Regions from separate parts of the Rahnella sp. P4_A8 genome, predicted to be linked through region 1. Evidence: predicted binding sites of a transcription regulator. Region 1 holds the regulator's gene; each other region holds the start of a gene.
What was found. The regulator CRP, encoded in region 1, controls carbon source genes, mostly activating them, when cyclic AMP is high. The targets are predictions, from matches to a motif close to ATGTGANNNNNNTCACAT.

Region 1 (7,709 bases):
CTGCGCCAGATAATTCAACACCGCAATGCCGCGTTCTAAGGCCTGAGCGCCCTTTTGCGAACCAGAACCAGGCTGGCTAGGACGCCCCCGTTTTTTTACTTCGGCCATCTCACATTTCTCCAGCATCAGGCGCTGAGCGCCCGCGTTTCGCTTGTTTTCAGATGCTTGTATCTTATGCAAGATGCTTTATAGCGTCACGACTTTAATCCCGCCGCAACGGGTAAAATAAGCTGATAGCCCTGAGGTAACTGACTGATATCACAGTTGTCTGCGCCGCCACGATCGACGGTGAGAAAATTCGTCACCGTCTCAAACGCAAACAGCGGATGGTGCCAGACATTCCGGTGATAATTCACGCCCTGCAGGCCGTTGGTGATAAAGGCTTTCAGCGTGGAGATGTCCGGCGTCTCGCCCCCTGCCGCAACAATCACGATAAAGCGCTCGCCCTGCATCGGCACAAACGCCTGTGAACCGAGCGGGTGTTTTTCGAGTTGCGTCACCACAATGGGCAACGGTGCTGGCTGGGCGCGGTTGATGCTGACCAGCGGGCGATCCTGCCCGAGGATTTCCACGTTGGTCAGATCGTGGTACCGCTCAACCTTGCCGTCGTTGATATGAAAAAAATCGCGACCTGTCGTCTCAATCACATCGCCGTAAACCGCGAAGGCCGCCTGGGTCAGCGGGTAAACCGGAAGTTCCATGGCATTCATCCCTGCATTTAAAATAAAACCGGTGAGATAAGCCCGCCAGATTGGCGGATTTATCCTCAATGCAATTACTGTAGAAACTTTTTCCAACTTGCTCAATCGAAATATGGAAAAAGATTCCATAAAATTGATGAAGTCCACAATTCTCATCCGGTTAAATCTATAAAATCTTTTTCATTCAATGCATTAACATTACTTCAGGTGACCTATGCTGGATGAGGAGTCGATTAAAACCTTTATGCACGTCGCGCAAACAGGCAGCTTTTCCCGCGCGGCAGAGATGCTGCATAAAACGCCCGCGACCATCAGCTATCGAATTAAGATGCTGGAAGACAGTGCCGGGACGTTATTGCTCAACCGCACGACCCGTACGGTGTCGCTGACGCCCGCCGGACAGCATCTGCTTGAACGATGTCGCCAGTGGCTAACCTGGCTGGAGGGTGTACCGGCAGAACTGCAGCAGATTAACGACGGCATTGAGCGCCAGCTGAATGTGGTGGTGAACAATCTGATGTACTGCCCTGAAGCTCTGGCAGCGTTATTAAGCTCTCTGACGCAGCGCTACCCGTTCACGCAGTTCACTTTCACACGGCAGATTTACATGGGGGTATGGGATACGCTGCTGTACGAAGATTTTCAGCTGGCGATTGGCGTCACCGGCACCGAATCTCTTTCTAACGCCGTGAATCTGCTGCCGCTGGGTGAAGTGGACTGGGTTTTTGTTCATGCACCCTTTCATCCGCTGCAGCACATCACTGGCATGCTGGAAGAAGCGGTGTTGCGTCAGTACATTGCCATCAATGTGGAAGACACCTCGCGCCATCTGAACAAGCGGGTAGCCTGGTTGCTGACCGGGCAACGGCAGATCATCGTGGCAGATGTGGCGACTAAACTGGCCTGTCACCTGAAGGGAATGGGTATCGGTTTTCTGCCGCGCCATCTGTGCCAGCCATATCTCGACAGCGGCGAGCTGATCGCCCGGCAAATCCGCTATCCGCGCGCCCCTTCCCCGCTCAGTCTGGCGTGGAAAAAGGAGTACACAGGCAAGGCGCTGCATGACATTGTTTCTCTGTTCCACCAGAAAGACCCGCTGATCCAACCGTTGCTGGCGGGTTTAGAATAGTGATGCCCTCTTTGGCTTCGCGAATAAATATGGTAACAATAGGCTTAATTATGCGCAGCCTTGACGCCAGATCTTCGACCACAGAAAAGACCGCGTCTCGCCTGCCTGCATCACCTTTATGGAGAACAGCGCATTATGTCAGCCAAACATCCTGTTATTGCCGTGACCGGTTCGAGCGGTGCAGGCACCACGACCACCAGCGTGGCATTTCGTAAAATATTTCAGCAGCTTGGTTTGCGTGCGGCGGAACTGGAAGGCGACAGTTTTCATCATTTCACCCGTCCTGAAATGGATGCGGCAATACGCAAGGCGCGCGATCTGGGACGTCATATCAGCTACTTCGGGCCGGAAGCCAATGACTTTGGTTTGCTGGAAAAAAGCTTTATCGAATACGGTAAAACAGGCACTGGCCGTTCACGTAAGTATCTGCATACTTATGACGAAGCCGTTCCCTACAATCAGGTGCCGGGTACCTTTACGCCGTGGCAGGCGTTGCCGGAACCGACGGATATTTTGTTTTACGAAGGGTTACACGGTGGTGTGGTGGCGGACAAAATTGACGTTGCCGCGCAGGTCGACCTGCTGGTCGGCGTAGTGCCTATCGTCAACCTCGAATGGATCCAGAAACTGGTGCGCGATACCGGCGAGCGCGGGCATTCCCGTGAAGCGGTGATGGATTCCGTCGTGCGTTCGATGGATGACTATATCAATTACATTACCCCGCAGTTTTCCCGCACGCACATCAATTTCCAGCGGGTACCCACCATCGATACCTCGAACCCGTTTGCCGCCAAAGCCATTCCGTCACTGGATGAAAGCTTTGTGGTGATCCACTTTCAGGGGCTGGATGACATCGATTTCCCGTATCTGCTGGCCATGCTGCAAGGGTCGTTTATCTCGCACATCAAAACACTGGTGGTGCCGGGCGGCAAAATGGGGCTGGCGATGGAGCTGATCATGGCGCCGCTGGTGCAGCGCCTGATGGAAGGCAAGAAGATCGAGTAAACTTTATTCGGCTGCAATCACTTCAAAGCTGTGGGTGATTGTGGCCGCTTTCCCCAGCATCAGAGACACAGAACAGTATTTTTCGGCAGACAGGCTGACCGCACGTTCAACAATCTTATCGGTCAGATCCTTACCGGTGACGATAAAATGCAGATTGATGTGAGTGAACAGACGCGGCGCTTCTTCGCGGCGTTGTGAGGTCAGCTTCACTTCACAATCACGCACGTCATTACGACCTTTTTGCAAAATTGACACCACGTCGATTGCACTACACCCCCCTGCGGACATCAGTAACATTTCCATCGGGCTTGGGGCTTTATCACCCGCGTTTCCATCCATTGAAATCTGATGACCCGATGCAGACTCACCTAAAAATGTCAGTCCTTCAACCCATTTGACACGTGCATGCATGAACTATTCTCCCGGTGAATAAACTTGTCGAAATCTGCTCTCAGAGTACCCTTTCACCTAAAATCTGGCAACGTAACCCGATCGCCATCATGCTGAAGCGAGACAACAGAAGACAGCATCTCAAACCTGTGCTACAAACAAAGCCGAAACATACTTTCCAGTAAATTGCGGTGACGGTTTTTGCGGTTTAAGTACAGAACCCACGGTGATGACAGCAATAAACAGGCTGTTGCACTCCGACATCCGCTTGCAGCATTTCTGGAGAGTTATATGCTGAAAGGGCGCTTTGGATTTGAAGTGCCGTACAGGGAACTCTGAGCCCTGTGATTTTGGGCAGCGATAACAACAGAGGATAATAGCAAATGGTTCTCGGCAAGCCACAAACAGACCCGACTCTTGAATGGTTCCTGTCTCACTGTCATATACATAAGTATCCTTCTAAAAGTACGCTGATTCACCAGGGTGAAAAAGCCGAAACGCTTTACTACATCGTGAAAGGGTCAGTTGCTGTCCTGATTAAAGATGAAGAAGGCAAGGAAATGATACTGTCCTACCTTAACCAAGGTGACTTCATCGGTGAGCTGGGACTCTTCGAAGAAGGTCAGGAACGCAGTGCCTGGGTACGTGCTAAAACTGCCTGTGAAGTGGCTGAAATTTCATATAAAAAATTCCGCCAGCTGATTCAGGTTAACCCGGATATTCTGATGCGTCTCTCCGCGCAGATGGCCAACCGTCTGCAAGTGACGTCAGAGAAAGTCGGCAACCTTGCCTTCCTTGACGTTACCGGTCGTATCGCTCAAACCTTGCTCAATCTGGCTAAACAGCCTGATGCAATGACCCATCCGGACGGGATGCAAATCAAGATTACCCGCCAGGAAATTGGCCAAATCGTCGGTTGTTCACGTGAAACAGTCGGACGCATTCTCAAAATGCTGGAAGATCAAAGCCTGATCTCCGCACACGGTAAAACGATTGTCGTTTACGGCACACGTTAATCCCTCAAAAATTGGCGCGGCAAAACACTGTCGCGCCTTTTTTATGGGCTAAGCTTTACCCATGACGCTATGGCGAAGACTGTTTTACCATCCTGAAGTGAACTACGCGCTGCGCCAGACGCTGGTGTTGTGCTTACCTGTTGGCATTTGCTGGCTGTTTGGCAATTTGCAAATGGGCCTGCTGTTTTCCCTCTGCCCGGCCTGTTGTAACATCGCCGGTCTGGATACCCCGCATAAACGCTTTTTCAAACGCCTGCTCGTTGGCGGTTCACTCTTTGCCGTGAGCAGCCTTCTGCTGCAACTGATGCTCGAAAGCTGGCATATACCGCTGCCGCTGATCATGCTGTCGCTGGCGTTACTGCTCGGCGTCACCGGTGAAATCAGCCCGCTGCATGCGCGCCTGTTGCCCGGTGCGCTGGTGGCGACTATCTTCACGCTGAGTATGGTGGGCGTGCGCCCGATGTGGCAGGCCCCGGTGTTGTTCGCCGCTGGCACAGCCTGGTACGGATTGTTTAACTGGGCGTGGTTTCGTATTTCGGAAGAACAGCCGATGCGCGAAACGCTCAGCCAGCTCTATCTGCAACTCGCGGATTATTTCGAAGCCAAGTACAGCCTGCTGACGCAACACACCGATCCCGAAACCGCGTTACCCCCACTGCTAGCCCGCCAGCAGCAGGTTATCGACCTGATTGCCCTGCTTTATCAGCAATTACACATGTTGCCCCAGCACGGACATCATCATCACCATAAGCGGCTGTTTCAGCGTTTTCAGGTGGCGCTCGATTTGCAGGAGCACATTACAGTGAGCCTGCATCAGCCGGAAGAAGTGCAGAAACTGGTGGAGGAAAGCCATGCCGAAGCGGTTATCCGCCGAAATGCACAGGTGATTTCCACCCGTCTTCGGGTGATTGCCGACGATATTCTTTATCACCGTTTATCCGGGCGCTTTACGATGGCCAATGAGCTGACCGCGCTGGAGAAAATCGCCGCGCGCAACCCGGACAATCCGGTAGGTCAGTTTTGTTATTACCATTTCAGCCGCATTGCCCGTCTGTTACGCACACAGCGGCCGTTGTACAAACGTGACCTGATGAACACCCAGCCGCGTTTGCCCTTCTGGCCCGCGCTGAAAAGCTATCTTTCCTTCAAATCCGTGGCACTGCGTAATGCCGCACGTTTGGGCATTATTCTGGCGATTGGCAGCAGTCTGGGTCTGTTCTTCAATTTGCCCAAACCCTACTGGATCTTGCTGACTATCATGTTGGTCAGCCAGAACGGTTATAACGCCACGCGGGTGAGGATCCAGCACCGTGCACTCGGTACGCTGGCCGGATTGCTGATTGCCTCAGGCTTGCTCAAACTGGAACTGCCGGAAGGCACCACGCTGCTGTGCATGTTGCTGATCACCCTGTTGTCCTATACCGTTCTGCGCAAAAACTACGGACTGGCGATGGTCGGCATGACGGTGACTGCAGTGTATACCCTGCAATTGCTGGCGATGAACGGCGTGCATTTTCTGGTACCACGACTGGTCGATACCCTGATCGGCTGCGCGCTGGCCTTTGGTGGCACTATCTGGTTGTGGCCGCAATGGCAAAGCGGTTTGCTGCGCCAGAATGCACACCAGGCGCTGGAAATCTATCAGGACGCTATCCGCCTGCTGCTCGAGGAAAGCCCCGACACCGCCAAACTGGCGTACACCCGTATGCAGGTCAATCAGGCGCACAATAAGCTGTTCACTTCGCTAAATCAGGCGATGCAGGAGCCGGGTTTTAACTCACATTATCTGGCGGATATGCGTTTGTGGGTGACGCACAGTCAGTTTGTGGTTGAGCATATCAACGCGATGACGATCCTCGCCCGCGAGCATTACATGCTGCCGGAAAAACTGGCGACGGAGTATTTACAGACCTGCGAAATCGCGCTGCAAAGCTGTCAGCAACGACTGCTCTACGACGGGCCGGGCAGCGAGAACAACCTGTTTAATGCGCCGGAACTTCACCCGGATATGCCACTGACCGAAATGGAACGCCATCTGCGGCGCGTAATTTCACATCTCAGCGTGATGCATACCATCTCGTCACTGGCGTGGAAGCAGAGGCCGCATCATGGGATCTGGCTGACGCGGCGGGCGTGAAGGGGGAGACCCCTTTCAAATCCCCTTTTTACTGGCTTGCAGCCAGACTGCTTTTTAAAGCTAATCGGAGAATATTTCGGTTTCTCAAGTGCGGGGACCGCGCACTGACGGCTTAAAATGGATTGAGAAAGTTTCGGTTTCTCAATTGCCGAGCTCGCTTAACTCACCGCGCCGAAACCGACCAAAGAGGGCTAAGACGAGCCCTCTTTGGAATCTCCACGTCTTAAACTGCGCGCTTCGCTCGTAGGCTATGTTCCAGCAACCACAGCGACAGGCTGGAAATCTTGCCGCGTTGCGGTTCCTTCTCTCGGTCTTCGAGCCACTGGTCTCGAAGCCGCTCCGTTCAGCAAGATTTCTGATTCGCCCGCAGGATTCTAAATTCAAAAGCAGAAGGGTTTTATCTTTTAGAAATGTCGATTGGCGTGCTCAAAAATGGCACCGAATGAACGGTTCGAGACCTATGGCTCGAAGCCTGAAATTCGGGAATCGCGCAGCGATGACATTTTGCGCCACACACTAATGCGCCAGAACATGTCCGTCGTGCCTGCGGCAGCGCGCAGTAAAAAAGCGAGGGGAGTGCAGAGGGGAAAAGCCTTTCTCCTCTGCTCGGTTTCGGCGCAAAGGCCTTGTGATAACCGTACTTGAGAAACCGAAATTTACTCAGTCAGTTGCAAAGAGGGGGGCGTGGGGATCACCCCCCGCAAACTTTCCCCACGGCTTTCTCAAACCTTTCCATCCCTTCTTCAATATCCGCGAAGTCGATAACAAGCGATGGCGCAAACCGCATCACGTTTGGTCCGGCGACCAGCATCATCAATCCGAATTCTGCCGCGGCGGCATGGAATTCTCCGGCGCGGTTTTTATACGCATCAGAAAGCTCGGCGCCGATCAGCAACCCCTGACCGCGGAACTCGCTGAAGATGTGATATTTCTGGTTGATGGCCTCCAGCGCGCTGATGAATTTCTCGCGGCGCTCGTTGATCCCGGCCAGCACGTCTGGCGTATTGATGATATCCAGCGCGGCTTCAGCGACGGCGCAGGCCAGCGGGTTACCGCCGTAGGTGGTGCCGTGTTTGCCCGGTTCCATCACCGAGGCCACGTCTTCGGTTGCCAGCATGGCGGAAACCGGGAAACCGCCGCCGAGCGCTTTAGCAGTGGTCAGGATGTCCGGCGTCACGCCGTAATGCATGTAGCTGAACAACTTGCCGCTGCGCCCCATGCCGCTTTGTACTTCATCCAGCACCAGCAGCGCCTGATGTTTGTCACAAAGCTCACGCAGACCTTGCAGAAACGCTTTGGTCGCAGGCGTGACACCGCCCTCCCCTTGCACA
Region 2 (7,709 bases), on a different contig from region 1:
TTTCAGCTTGCAGCTCGCACAATCGTCCAGCGCCTATTTGCGTGAACGCGAGCTGGATATTCGTGATGTCAGCTTCCAGCTTTTACAGCAAATCTATGGCGAGGAGCGTTTTCCTTCCCAGCAGGCACTGAGCGAAGCCAGTATTTGTCTGGCAGATGAACTGACGCCAAGTCAATTTCTCGAACTGGATAAAACACATCTGAAGGGGCTGTTGCTCGGCAGCGGAGGCAGTACGTCGCATACTGTGATCCTTGCCCGATCGTTCAATATTCCTGCACTCGTTGGCGTTGATCCACAGCCACTTCAGGCTTATTTGCAGCAGAATGTGCAGATCGACGGCGATCTCGGGCTGATTGTCTGTGCGCTCAGCGAACCGGTGCGCCGTTATTATCGTCAGGAACAGGCGGTGCATCAGGCGCTGCGTGAACAGCAAAGTGAATATCTCAATAAACCGGGGTATACCGCTGACGGTGTGCGCCTTGAAGTGGCGGCCAATATTGCCCACTCGGTCGAAGCCAGCGCGGCGTTTGGCAATGGGGCAGAAGCTGTCGGACTGTTCCGTACAGAAATGCTGTATATGGATCGCGCCAGCGCTCCTTCCGAAGATGAGTTGTACAACATTTATTGTCAGGCTACGGATGCGGCCAACGGCAAAACCATCATTGTCCGCACCATGGATATCGGTGGCGATAAACCAGTTCATTATCTGAACATTCCTGCCGAAAACAACCCGTTCCTCGGTTATCGCGCCGTGCGTATTTATCAGGAATACCTGCCGTTATTCCATACGCAGTTGCGCGCGATCCTGCGCGCCTCGGCGCACGGATCGCTGAAAATCATGATCCCGATGATCTCCTCTATGGAAGAGATCTTATGGGTGAAAGATCAACTGGCTGAAGTCAGGCAGTCGTTGCGCAGTGAGCAAGTGCCGTTTGATGAAAAAATTCAGCTTGGGATCATGCTGGAAGTGCCGTCGGTGATGTTCATCATCGATCAGTGTTGCGAAGAGATTGATTTCTTTAGCATCGGCAGTAATGACCTGACGCAGTATCTGCTGGCGGTCGACCGTGATAACGCGAAAGTGACACGCCATTACAACAGCCTGAATCCGGCCTTCCTGCGCGGCCTCGACCACGTTGTGCGCGAAGTGCATCGCCACGGTAAATGGATTGGTTTATGCGGTGAACTTGGCGCGAAAGGCTCGGTATTGCCGCTGCTGGTCGGGCTGGGGCTTGATGAAATCAGCATGAGTGCACCGTCGGTTCCTGTGACCAAAGCACGGCTGGCCAAACTCGACAGCCGCGAATGTCGCCTGCTGCTGAACCGCGCCATGCAGTGTCGCACGTCGCTGGAAGTCGAACACCTGCTGGCGCAGTTCAGGATGGCGGTCAACGATGCCCCGTTGATTACGGCGGAATGTGTGGCGCTTAATGCTGACTGGCGCAGTAAAGAAGAAGTGATTAAAGGCATGGTGGATAACCTGATGCTGGCAGGGCGTTGCCGTTATCCGCGCAAACTCGCCGCCGATGTCTGGGCGCGCGAAGCCGTATTTTCCACCGGCCTCGGGTTTGGCTTTGCGATACCGCACACCAAATCAGAACACATTGAGCAATCGACTATCAGCGTCGCGAAACTCCCGCAACCGGTGCGGTGGGGCGATGAAGAAGCGCAGTTTGTCATCATGCTGACTCTCAATAAACACGCTGCAGGCGATCAGCATATGCGGATTTTCTCAAAGCTGGCGCGACGGATTATGCATGACAGTTTCCGTGATGTGCTGATGCATTCCACCACCGCAGCACAGATTGAAGCGCTGCTTAAACAAGAACTGGAACTCTGACAGGAGAGAATATGGAACTTTATCTGGATACGGCTGATATCAGTGCAGTAAAACGTTTATCGCGGATTTTACCGTTACAGGGTGTGACCACCAATCCGAGCATTGTGGCTAAATCGCAGACTTCCGTGTGGGAGGTTTTGCCCGGGCTTCGTGATGCATTAGGTGGTGAAGGGAAACTGTTTGCACAAGTGCTGGCGAATCAGACCGAACAGATAGTGGAAGAAGCTGAACTGCTGCATTCCCGCGTGCCGGGGCTGGTGGTCAAAGTGCCGGTCACCGCCGCCGGTCTGGCAGCGATTAAGATCTTACGTACCCGCAAAATTCCAACGCTGGGAACCGCGGTGTATGGTGCCGGGCAGGGACTCCTGTCGGCGCTGGCCGGAGCAGAATATGTCGCGCCGTATGTTAACCGGCTGGATGCCCAGGGGGGAGATGGCATTGCGATGGTGACGGAGTTGCAGCAATTGCTGTCCCTGCATGCGCCGCATGCCAAAGTGCTGGCCGCCAGTTTTAAAACGCCGCGTCAGGTTCTGGCCTGTCTGCTGGCAGGTTGTCAGTCGGTCACTATCCCGGTGGACGTAGCGGAGCAATTTATCAGTGCGCCTGCGGTACAGGCGGCTGTCGATAAATTTGAACAAGACTGGCAGGGTGCCTTTGGGCAGTTGTCGCTGTAATGGGTTAACTTCCCGTAAAAAGCCCGGCAGGAAAAACCTGTCGGGCTTTTGTCATTCTGGTCGGTGTCCTTTTACTGCACACCATACTTTTTATTACTTAACCCCATACTGCGCAAAGAAATCCAGCATCCGTTGCCAGCCGTCGGCGGCGGCTTCAGCGTGGTAACTCGGGCGATAATCGGCGTTAAACGCGTGGCCCGCTTCCGGATATACCACGATTTCCGCCGTAGCATTGGCTGCGCGAATGGCCTGACGCATGGTTTCAATGGTATCCAGAGGAATGCTGGAATCTTCTGCGCCGTATAAACCCAGAACCGGTGCATCCAGCGCGGCGGCGCGGTCAACCGGATTTGACGGGCTGGTCAGCGTTTTATCGCCGACCAGTTTGCCGTACCACGCCACGCCCGCTTTCAGCTGCGGATTGTGCGCCGCGTACAGCCAGGTAATGCGCCCGCCCCAGCAGAAACCTGTGATGCCTAATTTAGAAATGTCCCCGCCATGTTGTGATGCCCAGTGTGCAGTGTGATCGAGATCTGCAAGCACCTGCTGATCCGGCACTTTACTGACCAGTTTAGCAAAAAGCTCACTGATTTCAGTGTAGTCACGCGGGTCGCCCTGACGGAAGTACAACTCCGGCGCGATGGCCATATAACCCTGTTTCGCCAGACGGCGGCAGATATCCTGAATGTGTTCGTGTACACCAAAAATTTCCTGCACCACCAGCACGATCGGCAATTTACCGGTGAACTGTTCCGGACGGGCGAGGTAGGCGGGCATATCTTCGCCCTGCGAGGGTATGGTGGTCTGGCCTGCGTGCAGCCCGTCAGTATCGGTATGGATAGTGGTGCTGGCGACGGGAGTGACGGCAGGGGCAAAGCTGGTCGGAGCCTGTTTCAGGGTAAGCAATTCTTCTTTTTTCATTGGGGTCTCCAGGCAAGTGTCCATACGAAAATCTGTGGCTATGGATTAAAACTATAGCCGGAAAGCATGAACAGCAAGGCGCAAGAGATGTTCTATAGTTAAAAGTTAATCAGGAAAGTCATCATGGAAGATTTACAGAACGTCTACAGAACACCCGAAACCTTTGTCGAGGAGCTATGTTCAATGTCAAAATCACCCTCTAAAGTGACCAAGAAAAGCGAGTCAAAATCGGTAAGCCGCGCCCCCGCCACGGGCATTGAATCTTCACAGCCAGGCCTGGGGGATCTTGCGCCCGGCGATCGTATTTATCAGCCTTCGCCACAACCGACACCGCCAGGAAAAGAACCGACAGCGTCCGGCAGTGCGAAGAGTCCGGAAAATACCAATGCTAAACTCGATGCATTAGAACGCCACCGCAAAAATGGTGAAAAACAGCCGCTGACCACCAATCAGGGCACCAAAATCTCTGATGATCAGAACTCGCTGAAAGCCGGAAATCGTGGCCCGACACTGCTTGAAGATTTCATTCTCCGTGAAAAAATTACTCACTTCGACCATGAGCGCATTCCCGAACGTATCGTTCATGCGCGGGGCGCTGCGGCGCACGGTTATTTCCAGCCCTATCGCAGTATGAAGGCGGTGACCAAAGCCAGCTTCCTGTCTGATCCTGAAAAGAAAACGCCGGTATTTGTGCGTTTCTCTACCGTTCAGGGTTCCCGTGGTTCGGCAGATACCGTGCGTGATATCCGCGGCTGGGCGACCAAGTTTTATACCGATGAAGGCATTTACGACCTGGTCGGTAACAATACACCGGTGTTCTTTATTCAGGATGCCCATAAATTCCCTGATTTTGTGCATGCGGTAAAACCCGAACCGCATAACGAAATCCCGCAGGGAGCGAGTGCGCACGATTCCTTCTGGGATTACGTGTCCCTGCAACCGGAAACCCTGCATAACGTGTTCTGGGCGATGTCTGACCGGGGCATTCCGCGCAGTTACCGCACGATGGAAGGTTTTGGCATCCATACTTTCCGTTTCGTGAATGCAAAAGGCAAAGCCACTTTTGTGCGTTTCCACTGGAAACCGCTGGCCGGAAAAGCCTCTCTGTTATGGGATGAAGCGCAGAAACTGGCCGGGAAAGATGCCGATTTCCACCGCCGTGATTTGTGGGAAGCCATCGAAGCCGGAGATTATCCGGAATACGAACTGGGTGTGCAGTTGATCCCTGAAGAAGATGAATTCAAATTTGATTTCGACCTGCTCGACCCGACCAAACTCATCCCTGAAAAACTGGTGCCGGTAGAACTGATCGGCAAAATGGTGCTCAACCGTAACCCCGATAATTTCTTTGCTGAAACCGAGCAAGCCGCGTTCCACCCGGGGCACATTGTGCCGGGCATAGATTTCACCAATGATCCGCTGTTGCAGGGGCGACTGTTCTCTTACACCGACACGCAAATCAGTCGTCTGGGCGGGCCTAATTTCCATGAAATTCCGATTAACCGGCCGACGTGCCCTTTCCATAACTTCCAGCGTGACGGCATGCACCGTCAGGACATTGATACGAATCCGGCGAACTACGAGCCGAATTCCATCAACAATAACTGGCCGAGGGAAACACCTCCGGCAGCGTCCGGCGGTGGCTTTGAAAGTTATCCTGAACGGGTTGATGCAGAAAAAATCCGTCAGCGCAGTCCGTCATTTGCCGAATATTATGCCCATCCGCGCCTGTTCTGGCTGAGCCAGACAACAGCGGAGCAGGATCATATTATCGGCGCTTTCTCATTTGAATTATCGAAGGTGGCGCGGCCGTATATCCGCGAGCGGGTCGTGGATCTGTTAGCGCATGTTGATCAGACGCTGGCGCAGAAAGTGGCGAAAAATCTGGGTATTACCCTTTCCGCTGACACCCTGAAGATCAAGCCGCCGAAGCCCGTGAATGGGCTGAAAAATGATCCGTCGCTGAGTTTGTATGCCAGCGGTAAAGGCACGATCAAAGGGCGGCAGGTGGCGATATTGCTGGGTGAAGGTGTGAATGCGGCGGATGTTCTGGAAACCTTACAGGCACTTCAGGCCGCTGGCGTTCACCCTAAGCTGCTGGCCAGTCACTTAGGGAGTGTGACTGCCGATGATGGTTCTACGTTGCCGGTTGATGCTACGTTTGCCGGATCGCCTTCCATCACCGTTGATGCAGTGATTGTTCCGCATGGGCATATCGACGCACTGCTGATGAATGGCGATGCACGGCATTATGTGCTCGAAGCCTACAAACACCTGAAAGTGGTGGGGCTAAGTGGCGATGCACGCCGCTTCAAATCGCTGCTGGGGCTGACGGATGATGTGCCGGAAGAGGGCGTTGTGGAAGGTGAAAAAGCAGAAGGAGCGTTGCTGAAGGCGTTTCTGAAAGACATGCTCAAACACCGGATCTGGTCGCGCAGTGCGGCGGCAGATGCCGTTCCTGCCTGATTAACTGTAACTGATAAACAGGCAATCCCCGGCAGCGGAGATTGCCTGTTTAAAATTCCCTCACCCCTCCTTATTTTGTGACTTGAATCACAAAATAAATGTATGTGAAATTCCTGTTGTTACATCATAGTGACGACCGTCACGAAATAACGTCACAATGTTCAGTACAGTTGCCGGGTGTTCCTCCTGCCAATAAATGACCTTACACACAGAGGAGTTTGTTATGTCTCAGCCTGAAGTTTTCCATCTTGGCCTGGCCAAAAAAGATTTAAACGGCGCGACGCTGGCGATTGTTCCCGGCGACCCTGAGCGCGTGGAAAAAATTGCCAAATTGATGGAGAACCCGGTTCGTCTGGCTTCCCACCGCGAATTTACCTCATGGCGTGCTGAGCTTGATGGCAAATCTGTGATTGTTTGCTCAACCGGTATTGGTGGCCCTTCGACCTCTATTGCGGTTGAAGAACTGGCGCAACTGGGGATCCGTACTTTCCTGCGAGTCGGCACAACTGGTGCTATCCAGCCACACATCAATGTCGGTGACGTTCTGGTCACGACCGCTGCCGTTCGCCTTGATGGCGCGAGCCTGCACTTTGCGCCGATGGAATTCCCTGCAGTAGCCGATTTTGCCTGCACCACCGCGCTGGTTGCGGCGGCAGAAGCCGTGGGTGCCGCGACGCACATTGGCGTTACCGCCTCTTCTGACACCTTCTATCCGGGTCAGGAACGTTATGACACTTACTCTGGCCGTGTTGTCCGTCGCTTCAAAGAATCGATGAAAGAGTGGCAGGAAATGGGCGTCATGAACTACGAAATGGAATCCGCGACTCTGCTGACCATGTGTGCAAGCCAGGGCCTGCGCGCGGGGATGGTGGCGGGTGTTATCGTGAACCGCACGCAGCAGGAAATCCCTAATGCGGAAACCATGAAAAAGACTGAAAGTCATGCGGTGAAGATTGTTGTAGAAGCAGCCCGCAGGCTTATTTAGTCCCTATAAAACTAAAACAACCACATCACATCATCACATCAATGGGCTGCCTCTGGCGGCCCATTTTTTTGCCCTGCTAAGCAGATCTGTTAAGGTCATGTTAGTAATCCATCTGGAATAATTGATGAACCTCCTCCCGAATCTCTGACAAAAGGAACTGCATTTTTGACTGTTCACGACCTTCTTGAGTACACCACTACCTTCATCCGCGCCCATCAGGTGTGGGCTGCACCGATCGTTTTCTTTCTGGCTTTTGGTGAGTCTCTGGCATTCCTTTCCCTGCTGCTACCGGCAACGTTTATCTTGCTGGGACTCGGCGCGCTGATTGGCGAAACCGGTATTCCGTTCTGGCCCATCTGGGCCGCCGCCGCCGCAGGCGCTTTCCTGGGAGACTGGCTTTCTTACTGGATTGGTGCCCGTTATCAGGATCGGGTTGGCAATTTCTGGCCTTTCTCCCGCCATCCGCAAATGCTGGTTCGTGGACATGCTTTCTTTGAAAAATGGGGCATGCCCGGGGCTTTTATCGGCCGCTTCTTTGGCCCGCTTCGTGCCGTTGTGCCACTGGTTGCCGGTATCTGCGGTATGCCGCAAAAATATTTCCAGATTGCGAATGTGACGTCTGCACTCATCTGGGCTTTCGGCATCCTGGCGCCAGGTGCTTTCGGCATTCAGTGGCTGAGCCGCTGGTTTTGAATGCTGCTCTCTGTGGCTGGCTATCGCAAGGGGGCAAATACAGAGAAATTCCTTTTTGGAAGACGTCTCGCAAAGGCTCAATGCAACAGAAAATAGACTGGACATCCATACAGCCTGACATTACCTTGGC
Region 3 (7,709 bases), on a different contig from region 1:
ACTGGCGACGGCGGGGGACATTCATATTGGTTCGCGTCTGATGAATCAGGTGGCGCCGAAAGACCGTGACATTTCAATGGTATTCCAGAGTTATGCGTTGTATCCGCACATGACCGTGGCGCGCAACATGGGCTTCAGCCTCGAAGTGCAAAAACGCCCGAAAGCGGAGATTGAGGCTGCGGTAAATAAAGCTGCCGATATCCTCGGACTGACCGCGCTGCTGCATCGCCGCCCGAAAGAGCTTTCCGGCGGGCAGCGTCAGCGGGTGGCAATGGGCAGGGCGATCGTGCGCGAACCGCAGGTGTTTTTGTTCGATGAACCGCTTTCCAACCTAGATGCGCAGTTACGCGGGCAGATGAGGATTGAAATCAAAAGCCTGCATCAGAGAATGAAAAACACCATTGTTTATGTGACGCACGATCAGGTCGAAGCCATGACGCTCGCCGACCGTATTGTGGTGCTTAATCATGGCCTGATCCAGCAGGTCGGCACGCCGCTGGAACTGTACGACACACCGGCCAATAAATTCGTTGCCAGCTTTATCGGGTCGCCTTCAATGAATTTCATCAACGGCACACTGGAACTGGGTGATTCTGCACCGCAGTTACGGATTACGCCGGAATTAACGCTGCCGGTGGATCCTTCAATCATGAATCTGCAAAGTGGTTCAGAGGTGATTTATGGTGTCCGCCCTGAAGCCATTGTGCTGTGCGAAGAGGGTGCGCCGGGCGCCGTGCCGCTGGACATCACGCTGATTGAACCGACCGGTCTGAGCGAACTGATCCACGGTAAATTTGGCCGTGAAAGCCTGAGTGTTTACAGCATGGTGAGATCGGGTGCCGCGCCGGGGGATCGCGTGTGGGTACAGATTGATACTGCACGAATGCAGTTGTTTGAGGGGGATAGCCAGCGGCGGATGGGGAAATTAGGGGAGTAGATTTTGGGTTTGCTCCTCCCCCTGCGAAGGGTGAGGAGCAAACCAGTTAAACCGCTTTCGCCTCAGATAAGCTCATCAGCTTAAAGCCGACACCGACACCGGCAATCAGCATCAAACTGATAAACCCGGTAATCCCGTACCAGCCAAATGAGTGCCAGAAGAATCCGCCTGACGTCCCGGCGACGCTCGACCCTGCGTAATAACTGAAAAGGTATAACGAGGAAGCCTGTCCTTTTGCGCGGCGTGCACGACGCCCGATCCAGCCGCTGGCGACGGAGTGGGCGGCGAAGAACCCGCCGGTAACCAGGATCATACCGATGAAAATCAGCCAGACCGGCGAGAAGGCGGTGATCAAAATCCCCAGCAGCATGAGCGCTGTTGCGCCGATCAGCACCGGACCGCGGCCATAAACACCGGTCAGCGCACCGGCTTTCGGCGAGCTGTAGGTGCCCATCAGATAGACCACAGAGATAATACCGACAATCGCCTGGCTCAGATTGTAGGGCGATGAAAGCAGACGGTAACCGATGTAGTTAAACATGGTCACGAAACTCCCCATCAGCAGGAAACCTTCGGCGAAAAGTAGCGGCAAGCCGCTGTCGCGCCAGTGCAGCTTGAAGTTAATCAGCAGCTTGCGTGGTTTCAGCGAGCTTGCCCGGAAATGTTTTGACGGCGGCAGAATGCGCCAGAACATAATTGCCGCCGCGAGCGCGAAGAAACCAACGACGGCAACGGCGATACGCCAGGAGAAGAAATCCGTCAGCACGCCGCTGACTAAACGTCCGCTCATGCCACCGATAGAATTTCCGCTAATGTACAAGCCCATCGAGAAAGCGACCACGCTCGGGTGGATTTCCTCACTGAGATAAGTCATGGCGACTGCCGCCACGCCGCTCAGCGACAGGCCGATCAGCGCACGCATGACGAGAATGCCATCCCAGCTTTGCATAAAGGAACAGACCAGCGTGCAGCCCGCAGCGAGAAATAACGCCACCACCATCACTGATTTACGCCCGACGGCATCAGAAACTGGCCCGGTGAACAGCAGGCCAATCGCCATTAAACCGGTGGACAACGACAACGACAGGCTGCTGGTGGCCGGTGAAACGCCGAAATCATGCGACAACACCGGCAGAATTGGCTGGACGCAATACAGCAGGGCAAACGTCGCCAGACCCGCTGAAAACAGCGCAAGGGTGACGCGGATAAATTGCGGCGTACCACGTTTGATAAAAGGAGTTTTAAGTCCGGAGCGGGCGACGGGGGTTTCAGGATTTAACTCGTCGTCGTTAACTGAATCACTGGCTGGTGCAGCGGAAATCCGCCGGGAGGTTTTCACTGGAAGTCCTTAATACGGGGGCTGTAAAACTTAATTTTAAAATGTATAAGAATTTTAACGCTGCGAGGTTTATTGTCTAATATATTAATCAGTCAAAAACGATACGTTTAAAGTATCAATCTGGTGAATTAATCCACATCATGAACCACATCGAACTGCGTCATTTACGTTATTTCATCGCTGTTGCCGAGGAACTGCATTTTGGCCGGGCAGCGGAACGTCTGCACATGTCCCAGCCGCCGCTGAGCCAGCAAATTCAGGCGCTGGAAACCCATCTCGGCGCCGCGCTGTTTTACCGCAACAACCGCAGCGTGCGGCTGACCCAGGCGGGACAGGCGTTTCTACCGGAAGCCCGGCAGATTTTGCAGCGTGTCGGTGAGGCGTCCGCCCAGGCGGCACGCATTCATCGCGGCGAGTCAGGCAATCTGACCCTCGGGCTGACCTCTTCGGCACCGTTTTTACGTCGTGTTTCCCGCACCTTGCACCGTTTTCGTCTGACCTATCCGGATGTCAATATTCGCATTGAGCAGCTCAACAGCAAACAGCAGATCGAACCGTTACTGGAGGGAAAACTGGATCTGGGCATTATGCGTAATGGCGAGTTACCGGAGGAGCTGGAACACCATCTTGTGCTGTCCGAACCGCTGATTGCTGTGGTGCACAAAGACCATCCGCTGAATGCGCTTAAAGAGGGTGAACTGACTTTTCAGCACCTTGCCGATCAGCCTTTTGTGTTTTTCTCCAAAGATGTCGGCACGTCGCTTCACGACGATATACTCGGCCAGCTCAAAGTGCAGGGGATCACGCCGTATATCACTCAGGAAGTCGGCGAACCGCTGACCATTATCGGCCTGGTCGCGGCCGGTCTCGGGGTGTCAATTCTGCCCGCTTCTTATCTGCGTATTCAGGTTGAAGGGGTGAGGTATTTGCGATTTGGCACGCTACAGGGCACGACAGAGCTTTGGCTGGTGAATCACGCACGGCGTCCTGCGACTGCCGCAGCCCGGGCATTTATGGATTTGTTGTTACACGAAGAATAAGGAGGCGAAGTCAGAAGATGCTGTATTTCCAGTCAATTCTGAGCGTGTTTTCGCGCAATTTGTGCACCAAATCACATAACGAATCAAATAGTTGACGACATATAACAAAAACTCCAACATAGCCCTAATCTTTATTTTGAAGCGCGAAAATAACAGGAGTTCCTTGAGTGATCCCCGACGGGCAACCAGGACATATAGATCAGATAAAACAAACCAATGTCGGTGCTGTGTACCGCCTGATAGATCAGTTTGGTCCTATTTCGCGCATTGAATTGTCAAAAAAAGCACAACTGGCTCCTGCCAGTATCACCAAGATAGTTCGTGAGTTAATCCAGGCGCATCTGGTGCTGGAAACTGAATTTCAGGATCCCGGTAGCCGCGGGCGTCCGGCCATTGGTTTAGCGCTCGATACGCAGGCCTGGCATTATCTTTCAGCACGTATCAGCCTCGGTTCCATTACCCTGGGTCTGCGTGATCTCAGCAGTAAACTGGTGGTAGAAGAAGTCCTCCCGCTGCCGGAACAGGCGTCGCAACCTCTGCTTAAACGTATTATTTCGGAAATCGATCAGTTTTTTATCCGTCATCAGCGCAAACTCGAACGTCTCACCGCCATCGCCATTACCTTACCGGGCATGATTGACGCACGGCGTGGCATTGTGCACCGCATGCCGTTTTATCATGACGTGTTTGATATGCCGCTGGGTGACACGCTGTCTGAGCACACCGGTTTGCCGGTGTATGTGCAGCACGATATCGGTGCCTGGACGCTGGCCGAGTTGCTATACGGTGCCTCCCGGGGCTGTAAAAATGTGGTACAGGTGGTGATTGATCACAACGTCGGAGCAGGGGTGATCACGGGCGGGCGCGTGTTGCACGCGGGCAGCAGCAGTGTGGCGGAAATCGGCCATACGCAGGTGGATCCTTACGGCAAGCGCTGTTATTGCGGCAATCACGGTTGCCTTGAAACTGTCGCCAGCACTGACAGCATTCTTGATCTGGTTCGTCAGCGGTTAACGGTACCGGTTCCGGCCAGCTTACTGCATGGTGTGTCGCTGACTATCGAGGCCGTGTGTGATGCAGCAAACCGTGGCGATCAGCTAGCGCGTGATGTGATCATCAGCGTCGGACAAAGCGTTGGACGCATTCTGGCGATCATGGTCAATCTGTTTAATCCGGAGAAAGTGCTGATCGGCTCACCGCTGAATTTATCTCAGGATATTCTCCATCCCGCGATAATGTCCTGTATTCAGCAGCAATCGCTTCCCGCCTATAGCGAAAATATCAAACTTGAATCGACACAATTCTATAATCAGGGAACGATGCCCGGCGCGGCGTTAGTGAAAGATGCGTTATATAGCGGATCCCTGTTAATTAAATTACTGCAAGGCTAATATCCTGCGTAATTGAAGATACTTCTGCATTGGCTGCATTTATTCGCCCGAATCCTTGATCTTCGTCAGCGCATCGGGACTTTCTTCCTTGCCACCCTGTCGTAATTTCCATTAATTGGGATATATCATTAACCTGTGTACGTAAATAAAAAAATATAAGCCCTCTGCATTAACTGCATGGACAGTCAACAAAACATTGCGCTAACGCAAACCGCTCTCATCCCGCATCGCCTAGACTTTCTGTCGTGACTTTGTCTCTGGCGGTGTGTTCTTACCGGAGACTATCTTTCAATAAGACGGAGAGATCCCGGAGCCTGAATTCCATGTTAACGCACTTTTTCGTCACGGGTACGGATGCCCGTGTAGGTAAAACCATTGTCACACGTGCCTTGCTTCAGGCTTTAGCCGCGCAGGATCGCTGCGTTTTAGGCTATAAACCTATTGCAACAGGCAGTCAGGAGCTGGCCGACGGGGTTCGAAATAAAGATGCGGTAACGCTCCAGCAGTCATCTTCAATTTCTTATCCTTTTAATAAAATAACTCCGCTGGCATTAGCTGATGAAGATATTTATGCCAGCCAGGTCCCTGAAAATGTTTTTGAAATAATGACTAACGGTCTTAATTTCATGCGTAAGGAGGCTGACTCCGTTGTAGTGGAAGGGTGCGACGGCTGGAGAACATTGATCACACCGCATCTTTTATATTCGGACTGGGTCCGCCAGCAAAATATGCCGGTAGTATTAGTGGTAGGTATTCAGGAAGGTTGTGTCAGCCATGCGTTATTAACCGCGCAGGCGATTATTGCGGATGGTTTACCACTGCTTGGTTGGGTGGCGAACCGCATTAATCCCTGTCTGGCTCATTACCAGGAAACGATTGATGCGCTCAGCGTCAATATTTCCGCACCGCTGCTCGGTGAAATTCCGTATTTACCTCGTGCGGAAAGCCGCGATATGGCGAAGTTTATCGACCTGTCCAGCTTTAACCTGGAAATGGTGATTAAAGTATGAGGCTGACGGTTTTTTAAAATTTATCATGGATGGAATTAAGTGCCTGAAAAACAGCAATATTCAAAATTGAACAGCATGTTGCTTCAACGCAAAATGATGAAAGTGATCGACCCTAAATGTGTCGATCAGGAACCCGCTAATCCGTTATATGTTTATGAAGTTATCCGTCAGGCGGCGGGAAATTATAAACTTGTTAATATAATGGATCCTCAACGCACCCTTGTACCAAATGGAGGTGGCTGGGTGTTTGCTATCATGGATGATGCTCCGGGGGCTGTTATTTGCGGCAAGGCAGATTATCAAAATGTCCATGGACATACTTCTCTTACGGGTATCTGTGAACATAAAAAGGGGGGAGTGATAATAGAAAGGGAACGCGGAGTTTATTTCGCTGGTGAGCTCGTATTTAGTGCCGGGCGACTGACGCGCTGGACTAATGGTAGTGGACATTTTGCTCCCTCCCGGTCATTGGCTTTTTCCAACTTATTAGCCCCCGTACGCCTCACTTTACCCATCCATTTATTCAGGCCAGAGGACGCATAATCGCTTTCTCAATAAATCATCTTTTTTTAGTCAACACTTATAACTGATGTTGTCATAATTAAACTGTCCTTAACAGGCGCTGTGTGCAAACCCGGCGCCTCTTTTTTGTCTATAATTTGGTATCTGCCTGCGTGCACTCATCAAAACAATGCTAAAGAAAACAAAGAACATGGCCGTCAATCATCCTGAAGTAAAGTCTGCTGTTAAATCTTCTCACCGACCTCTAATCCTTGCCGCCTGCATGTTGTCGATGTTTATGGCCGCCGTAGAAGTGACCATTGTCGCGACGGCGATGCCAACCATTATTGGCGATCTGGGTGGGTTCTCGCTGCTCGGTTGGGTGTTCGCCGTCTATCTGCTGACGCAGGCGATCAGCGTACCCATCTACGGGCGGCTGGCGGATTTGTATGGTTGCCGGAAAATGTTTTTCATCGGTACCACGCTGTTTCTGATCGGCTCTGTTCTGTGCGGATTCGCCCCTTCGCTTGGCTGGATGATCGGCTTTCGTGCCCTGCAGGGACTGGGTGCAGGGGCAATCACGCCGATAGCCACCACGCTGATTGCCAATGTGTACGGCCCGCAGGAAAGGGCAAAAGCGCAGGGATATTTGTCCAGCGTATGGGGCGTTTCGGCGATTGTCGGCCCGCTGATGGGAGCGTTTATTGTTTCTCATTTCCCGTGGGCGGTGGTGTTTTGGGTGAACGTGCCTGTCGGCCTGGTGGCGATGATCATTCTGGTGAAATACCTGCCGCCGGACGGACAGCGTAAACCACATAAGCTGGATCTGGCCGGTACCGGTTATCTGACCCTTTCTGTCGCGGCCTTACTCCTGGCGCTGTTGCAGGCTGAAGTGCTGGGTTACTGGGCGTTGGCACTGATGGCATTAGCCGTTTGCAGCGCATGGCTGCTTATCCGCCAGGAGCGTAAAACGCCGGAGCCTTTGTTCCCGCTGGCGCTGTGGCAAAGCAAAGTGATTATTGCCGGAAATGTTGGCGGGTTGATCATTGGCGCCACCATGATGGGTATCAGCGCATTTTTGCCAACCTATGTGCAGGGCGTACTCGGCGGAACGCCGTTACAGGCGGGCACCACGCTGGCGCTGATGTCGATTGGCTGGCCGCTGGCGAGCATGTTCAGCAGTCGTCTGATGCAGGCGACTTCATACCGTGCAACGGCGGTCATTGGCGGATTATTGCTGGTCGGCGGAAGTCTGGCGCTGTTGCTGCTTTCGCCATCGTCCGGTTTGTGGATGGCGCGTCTGGCGGCATTTTCGATTGGCGCGGGCATGGGGTTGTGTAATACCACCTTTATTGTCTCGGTGCAAAACAGCGTTGAACCGGCTATCCGCGGCATCGCGACGGCCTCAACACTCTTTACCCGTATGCTGGGTTCCGCCATTGGCACCGCGGTGCTTGGCGCAACGTTGAATCTGAATCTGCAATATCGTCT
Region 4 (7,709 bases), on a different contig from region 1:
ATCGTGGCGAGGGCTTTCTCGTTATAGGCTTTCCACAGTTCGCGCTGTTCGTCCTGTGCTTCTTTCGCCAGTTTGAGGATTAACTGCTGGTCTTCCGGTTTCAGTTTGTCCCATTTCACTTTTGAATACAGGAACAGCTCCGGGATGATGAAATGGCGGCTGTAGGTGTAGTTTTTCACTACCGGCAGGTAGTTATGGGCGACAAAGGTTGGCGGGTTGTTTTCGGTGCCGTCAATGACGCCGGTCTGCATGCCGCTGAACACTTCACTGACGCCCATCGCCACCGGATTGGCACCCATCGCTTTCAGCGTTGCCAGCGCAATCGGACTGCCCTGTACGCGGATTTTCATGCCGTGCAAATCTTCCGGTTTCACCACCGGTTTTTTGGTGATCAGGTTACGCGTCCCGCCATCCATCCAGCCGAGAAAAACCAGTCGCGAATTCGGATTGTTGGTGATTTTATCGCCGATTTCTTTACCGATCTGACCGTCGAGCACTTTGTGCATATGGTCTTCGTCGCGGAAAATATAGGGCAGGGTGAAGACATTAATTTCTGGCAAAATCGAAGCAACCGGCGTCATCGACACACGGATGATATCCAGCGCACCGAGCTGCGCCTGTTCAATTTCCTGCTTTTCATCTCCCAGCACGCCGCCCGGAAACGTTTTAATTTCGAGGCGTCCGTCTGTTTGCTTTTGCAGTTTTTCGCCCATGTGCTGGACGGCGACCACGTTGGGATAGCCTTGCGGATGCACGTCGGCGGCTTTCAGCGTTTGTGCTGACACGCCATGCGTAAATAAGAGGGTCGCGGAACTCAGGCAAAGGCTGAGAAGTGCTTTTTGCATTTTCATCAGTTTGTCTCCAGGGTACTCGGTAAGGGAAAGATAAATGTGAACAAGTATCGAACAGGACGGGCGCAGAGGCGTTGCCGGTTCATTTTGAAAAATGTCTGAATAAGCTTTTAAATGATAGGGATGCATGACGTGCCGGTGTGAGGTCTTCGCCAGTGAATGCACTTTATCCTATTTTTTGTTGTGCGGTATTTGAGCGTTATCACAAACTCGTAACAAATGTAAAAAGCTGTTGCTTAATATTTAAAACGTTGTTTTAACTTGAGTAATGAAGCTCAGATGATTGATTTACTGTGTGATTTTTTTTGAAAGTGTGACGGAGGTTAAATTGTTCAACCTTTGTACAAACAGGAAAAACCTTGTCATCTGTCAATGACACGTCGGGCGGCAGGCGGGACAATGTAAATAATAATGAGAACGACTATCAATTAGGCCTTTTTCTTTGATATCATTCGGCGTTATTCATTCCTTCTACACACTGATTCTGGCTGGAGGCGACGCGTGAAAACGGCTCGCAATAAGATGAAAGAGGCGACCTCATTACTGATGTCGTTAATGTTGGTTGCTGGTCTGAGCGGCAACGCGATGGCTGCACCTGCGACGCCGGCGGGACAAGCCGTCAATTCTGCAGCAACTCAACCTGCAACGGCTGACGCACCGGCGACCGGTGACGCAACGCCAGCTCCGGTGATGCAACCCGCGCCAGCAGAGACGGCACCCGTGATCCCAACCGATTTGTCTGTTATGGGCATGTACCATCACGCTGATGTGGTGGTGAAGACCGTCATGATCGGTCTGCTGCTGGCTTCTGTAGTCACCTGGGCATTGTTATTCAGCAAGGGTGCGGAAGTCTTCACGGGCAAACGCCGTATGCGCCGTGAATTTGATGCGTTGTCCTCCGTTCGTACGCTGGACGAAGCCGCCGAGCAGGCTGAAAGTTTCGCTGCCAGCAGCATCAGCGCGCAGATGATCCGCGATGCGCAGAACGAGCTGGAACTGTCTGCCGGATCGACTGACAACAACGGCATTAAAGAGCGTACCGGTTTTCGCCTTGAGCGCCGCGTCAGCGCCGCGGGTCGTTACATGGGCCGTGGCAACGGTATTCTGGCGACCATCGGAGCAATCTCTCCCTTCGTCGGCCTGTTCGGTACCGTATGGGGCATCATGAACAGCTTCATCGGTATCGCACAGACGCAGACTACCAATCTGGCGGTCGTCGCACCGGGTATCGCCGAAGCCTTACTGGCCACGGCTGTGGGTCTGGTTGCGGCTATCCCTGCGGTGGTCATCTACAATATTTTCGCCCGTACCATCACCTCTTACCGTCATCAGGTAGGCGATGTGGCGGCGCAGATTATCCTGTTACAGGGCCGTGATTTGGATCTGGCTGCCAGCGAAGGCAATGCGCCACGCGGTCAGACAGGTCAGTTACGCGTAGGGTAAGAACAGATTATGGCTATTCGGTTAAACGACGATATCGACGAAAGTGGTGAAATGCATGACATCAACGTCACGCCTTTTATCGACGTCATGCTGGTATTGCTGATCATCTTCATGGTGGCGGCACCGCTGGCCACCGTTGATGTGCGGGTGGATTTACCGGCTTCGACGGCAAAACAGCAGCCGCGTCCGGAGAAACCGATTTTCCTGTCGGTGAAAGCTGACAAGCAACTGTTCCTCGGCGACACGCCCGTGAACAGCGATAATATGACCGCGATGCTGGATCAGCGTACTCAGGGTAACAAGCAGAGTACGATTTTCTTCCGCGCGGACAAAAGTGTCGATTACGAAACGCTGATGAGCGTGATGGATAACTTGCGTAAAGCCGGTTACCTGAAAGTCGGGCTGGTGGGTGCAGAACAAACCGGTGCCGCTGCGGCGCAGTAAGTTGTGAATCAAATCAGACGCACAAAAAAGGCCAGCATTGCTGGCCTTTCGTTTATCCGCAAAACGGTAACTCAGGTTACCGGCGCCGGGTTAAACACCGCCAGCGCATTATGGATGCCCCAGGTGTCTGACCAGGTTTTCTTGCGACCGCTGGCGATGTCCAGAATGAAATGGAACAGTTCCCAGCCCACATCCTCGATGGTGGCATCACCGGTCGCAATTGTCCCGGCATTGATATCCATCAGATCGTGCCAGCGGTTTGCCAGCGTGGTACGTGTTGCCATTTTAATCACCGGCACGGCAAGCAGGCCGTATGGCGTACCGCGTCCGGTGGTGAATACCTGAACGGTAATACCGGAAGCCAGTTGCTGTGTCCCGCAGACGAAATCGCTGGCAGGTGTGGCGGCGTAAATCAGGCCTTTTTTGGTCGGACGTTGTCCCGGAGACAACACTTCTGAAATCGCACTGGTACCGGATTTAGCAATCGAACCCAGTGCTTTTTCAACCACGTTAGCCAGACCGCCTTTTTTGTTGCCCGGAGACGGGTTGGCGCTGCGGTCGGTCTGTCCCAGCGACAGATAATTATCGTACCAGGCCATTTCTTCCAGCAGACGTTTACCCACGTCGACGTCCGCTGCACGCGGTGTCAGCAGATGGATAGCGTCGCGCACTTCTGTGACTTCTGAAAACATCACTGTTGCACCGCAGCGCACCAGCAAATCCGAAGCGTAACCGACTGCCGGGTTGGCGGTGACACCGGAGAAGGCATCACTGCCGCCGCATTGTGTGCCCACAACCAGATCGGAAGCCGGACAGGTTTCGCGCTGGCGGCGGTTCAGGCGTTCCAGATGAAATTGTGCGACCGTCAGGATATCGTCAACCATCGACTGGAAACCGACATGTTGCTCATCCTGCAAACGCACAATGTGCGTGTCATCGAGTGAAATCGCCTGCACATCCGGCGTGCCTTCCAGCAGGCGCTCGGGTTGCAGCTTCTCACAGCCCAGACCGACCACCATGACTTCGCCGCCAAAGTTCGGGTTCAGCGCCAGATTGTGGATGGTGCGGATCGGGATAATGGCCGCAGGGGCGTTAATCGCCACACCGCAACCGTACAAATGATTCAGTGCCACGACACCGTCGACGTTGGGGAATTTCGGCAGCAAATCACGTTCAATGATTTTCACTACGTAATCCACTACGCCCGCCACGCAGTGCACACTGGTGGTGATTCCCAGCAGATTTTTGGTGCCGACGCTGCCGTCGGCATTGCGGTAGCCTTCAAAGGTATAGCCTTCGAGTGGTGGCAGCGCGGGTGGCACACGGGTGGCCAGCGGCAGGCTGTAAAGTTCAGGGGCGACCGGTAATTCCACCAGGGATTCATCAATCCAGCTGCCCTGCGCGATATCCCGTACGGCATAACCAATGACTTCTCCGTAACGAATAATATCGCCGCCTTTAGCAATGGGTTCTAACGCCACTTTATGGCCTTGCGGAATATGCTCAATTAATTCCAGACCGTTCGCAAATCGGGTGCCGGCTTTTAAGCCGTTGTCATTCACAATAATCGCCACGTTATCGCTTTCATGAACTTTAATAAAAAGCGCTTCGGTAGCGTGTTCTTTATCTTTATTACGTGACATAACTGTCTCCGCGTTTATTAAACATCCCGGAACAAAAAATTCCGGTAAATTATCTGAAGTTGACGCTCAATAATGTTCTTGTAAACATGCTCTGGTAATACAGGGTATGGCATCCATTATAAGGCAGTCTTCCGGCAACCTCATTGTGCAACTGACCAGCTTTTTGCCCGATGAACGTCATTCTGTGTGGCAGGTGACAGAATAAATGTGATGTAAATCACCCTTTGATTTGAGCGGTTATCGGTTCCGCACAATCTGTGATTCTCCTCCCACACCGATGTGTGGATGCAAAAGAATAGTCACAATCAACGGGGCTATTCTTGGGCGAATGCACAGTGTTATTTCGTGGCCTCCTTTTTATACTGTATTGGCCCTCTGAAGGTGACGTTGAAAGTAATACAGGTAAATTTCAGGCGATCATAAATAAAGTGTTTATTGCCTGTTTCGAATTAAGACGCTGTACGGCGAATAACCACAGGTGAACGAAAAACGTTATTTCAATAACGGTGAGCTCCCTGAAAAATTTTCGCATTATGACAATGAGGGTCACCATGAACATTCAATCTCAGTCCGGGACAATCGCGCAAAGTAAGGTACGGACCCATATCCGTTACTATATTTTGCTGATTATCTTTTTAATCACGGCGGTGAATTACGCTGACCGCGCAACGCTCTCTATCGCGGGAACCGAGGTCGCGCGTGAGCTGGGCCTGGATGCTGCCGACATGGGACAAATCTTTGCCGCGTTCGGCTGGGCTTATCTGATTATGCAATTGCCCGGCGGCTGGCTGCTGGACAGATTTGGCTCCAAAAAAGTGTACACCTACAGCCTGTTCTTCTGGTCGCTGTTCACCCTGTTGCAGGGTTTTGTGGGCTGGTTCCCGCTGGCGTACGGCGCACTGACGCTGTTCATGTTGCGTTTCATGCTCGGTTTCTCCGAAGCTCCATCCTTCCCGGCGAACGCCCGTATTGTGGCTGCCTGGTTCCCGACCACTGAACGCGGCACGGCTTCCGCGATTTTTAACTCCGCACAGTATTTCTCACTGGCACTGTTTTCGCCTTTGCTGGGCTGGCTGACTTATGCCTGGGGCTGGGAACATGTTTTCATCGTGATGGGCGTGCTGGGTTTTGTGCTGACGCTGGTGTGGATCAAATTCATTCACAACCCGCCGGAACATCCACATATTTCTAAAAGTGAGCTGGAGTATCTGACAGACGGCGGTGCCGTTGTTGATATCGACCACAAGAAAACGGACAGCGCGAAAAACGGCCCGAAATGGAGCTACGTTCGTCAGATGCTGAGCAGCCGCATGATGCTTGGGATCTTCTTCGGACAGTATTTCATTAACAGTATTACGTGGTTCTTCCTGACCTGGTTCCCGATTTATCTGGTTCAGGAAAAGGGCATGTCTATTCTTAAAGTGGGGATGATTGCCGCAATTCCTGCGCTGTGTGGTTTTGCGGGCGGTGTGCTGGGTGGCGTGTTCTCAGATTTTCTGATCAGACGCGGCTATTCGCTGACCGTGGCGCGTAAAATTCCTATCGTGCTGGGCATGTTATTAGCCACCAGCATCATTTTGTGTAACTACACGGACAATAACGTACTGGTCGTCACCCTGATGGCGCTGGCGTTCTTCGGTAAAGGCTTCGGAGCGCTCGGCTGGCCAGTGATTGCGGATACTGCGCCAAAAGAAGTCATCGGTCTGTGCGGCGGCATCTTCAACGTGTTCGGTAACGTGGCCTCCATCGTGACGCCGCTGGTGATCGGCTACATCGTGAAAGGTCTGCATTCTTTCAATATGGCATTAATTTTTGTGGGCTGTTCAGCACTGATGGCGATGCTTTGCTATCTGCTGGTGGTCGGCGATATCAAACGTCTGGAACTTAAGAAATAGTAAATTGCGATGCGGGGTAATCCGGGCATCCCGGCTCTGCCCCCTTTTATGAGGTCAGATATGAGTAATCAAATGATTCCAAACCGGTTCCGCCAGGACTTATTGCAAGGGAAAACCCTGATTGGCTGTTGGTCAGCATTATCCAGCCCGATCTCAACCGAAGTGCTTGGCCTCGCAGGTTTTGACTGGCTGCTGCTCGACGGCGAACACGCGCCAAACGATGTTAGCACTTTTGTGCCGCAGCTGATGGCGCTGAAAGGCAGCCGCAGCGCGCCGGTAGTTCGTCCGCAATTCAACGATCCGGTGGTGATTAAACGTCTGCTGGATATCGGTTTCTACAATTTCCTGGTGCCGTTTGTGGAAACACAGGAACAGGCTGAGCTGGCCGTTGCTTCGACCCGTTATCCGCCTGCCGGGATCCGCGGCGTTTCCGTTTCCCACCGCAGCAACATGTTCGGCACCGTGCCGGATTACTTCAACAGCATCAATGACAACATCGCGGTGATGGTGCAAATCGAAAGCCAGCAGGGCGTCGATAATCTGGACGCGATTGCTGCCGTTGATGGCATCGATGGCATTTTCGTCGGCCCGAGTGATCTGGCCGCAGGCATGGGTCATCTGGGCAACGCCGGACACCCGGACGTGCAGGCCGCTATCCGTCACATCTTTGCGCGTGCAAAAGCGCATGGCAAACCGAGCGGTATTCTGGCACCGGTTGAAGCGGATGCGCGCCGTTATCTGGAGTGGGGCGCGACCTTCGTGGCTGTCGGCAGTGATTTAGGCGTTTTCCGTGCAGGCACACAGGCGCTGTGCGATCGCTTCACCCAGTGATCCGCTCTCATTACATCAATATAAAGAGGATACCCGAATGAAAATTGGCTTTATTGGTTTAGGCATCATGGGCAAGCCTATGAGCAAAAACCTGCTGAAAGCAGGTTACGAGCTGGTCGTTATGGACCGCAATCAGGATACCGTCGGCGAAATTGTCCAACTCGGCGCGACAGCCGCAGACACACCAAAAGCGGTGGCTGCGGTTTCTGATGTGATCATCACCATGCTGCCAAACTCGCCGCAGGTGAGAGACGTGGCGCTGGGCGAAAATGGTCTGATTGAAGGCGCTCGTCCGGGCACCATTTTCATCGACATGAGTTCTATCGCGCCGCTGGCAAGTCGTGAAATCAGTGAGGCGCTGGCCGCTAAACAAATCGCGATGCTCGATGCGCCGGTCTCCGGTGGTGAACCAAAAGCCATCGACGGCACTATGTCTGTCATGGTGGGTGGCGACAAAGCCGTGTTTGATAAATGCTATGAAATCATGAAATCCATGGCAGGTTCGGTGGTGCATACCGGTGATATTGGTGCAGGCAACGTGACCAAGCTGGCGAACCAGGTGATTGTGGCGCTGAACATTGCGGCGATGTCAGAAGCACTGG

Region 2: the regulator CRP is predicted to act here: its motif matches at 5,977-5,994, upstream of udp (uridine phosphorylase).
Region 3: the regulator CRP is predicted to act here: its motif matches at 3,376-3,393, upstream of mlc (sugar metabolism global transcriptional regulator Mlc).
Region 4: the regulator CRP is predicted to act here: its motif matches at 4,587-4,604, upstream of garD (galactarate dehydratase).

What each region holds. Positions count from the first base shown of each region.
Region 1 covers NZ_JBFUHK010000005.1:29,927-37,635, forward strand. The annotation lists gene allR (HTH-type transcriptional repressor AllR) at 1-108, opposite strand, end outside; gene AC1DUO_RS04295 (ureidoglycolate lyase) at 195-701, opposite strand; gene allS (HTH-type transcriptional activator AllS) at 916-1,830, shown strand; gene AC1DUO_RS04305 (phosphoribulokinase) at 1,966-2,835, shown strand; gene AC1DUO_RS04310 (OsmC family protein) at 2,839-3,246, opposite strand; gene crp (cAMP-activated global transcriptional regulator CRP) at 3,609-4,241, shown strand; gene AC1DUO_RS04320 (YccS/YhfK family putative transporter) at 4,303-6,378, shown strand; gene argD (bifunctional acetylornithine/succinyldiaminopimelate transaminase) at 7,070-7,709, opposite strand, start outside.
Region 2 covers NZ_JBFUHK010000028.1:19,346-27,054, reverse strand. The annotation lists gene ptsP (phosphoenolpyruvate--protein phosphotransferase) at 1-1,840, shown strand, start outside; gene fsa (fructose-6-phosphate aldolase) at 1,852-2,514, shown strand; gene AC1DUO_RS14865 (dienelactone hydrolase family protein) at 2,608-3,435, opposite strand; gene katE (catalase HPII) at 3,619-5,901, shown strand; gene udp (uridine phosphorylase) at 6,125-6,886, shown strand; gene AC1DUO_RS14850 (DedA family protein) at 7,052-7,579, shown strand.
Region 3 covers NZ_JBFUHK010000001.1:181,249-188,957, reverse strand. The annotation lists gene AC1DUO_RS00810 (ABC transporter ATP-binding protein) at 1-937, shown strand, start outside; gene AC1DUO_RS00805 (MFS transporter) at 984-2,276, opposite strand; gene AC1DUO_RS00800 (LysR family transcriptional regulator) at 2,417-3,316, shown strand; gene mlc (sugar metabolism global transcriptional regulator Mlc) at 3,484-4,707, shown strand; gene bioD (dethiobiotin synthase) at 5,031-5,717, shown strand; gene AC1DUO_RS00785 (hypothetical protein) at 5,757-6,260, shown strand; gene AC1DUO_RS00780 (MDR family MFS transporter) at 6,430-7,709, shown strand, end outside.
Region 4 covers NZ_JBFUHK010000007.1:35,989-43,697, reverse strand. The annotation lists gene AC1DUO_RS05830 (TRAP transporter substrate-binding protein) at 1-851, opposite strand, end outside; gene exbB (tol-pal system-associated acyl-CoA thioesterase) at 1,374-2,294, shown strand; gene exbD (TonB system transport protein ExbD) at 2,304-2,738, shown strand; gene garD (galactarate dehydratase) at 2,810-4,381, opposite strand; gene AC1DUO_RS05810 (MFS transporter) at 4,933-6,276, shown strand; gene garL (2-dehydro-3-deoxyglucarate aldolase) at 6,337-7,107, shown strand; gene garR (2-hydroxy-3-oxopropionate reductase) at 7,091-7,709, shown strand, end outside.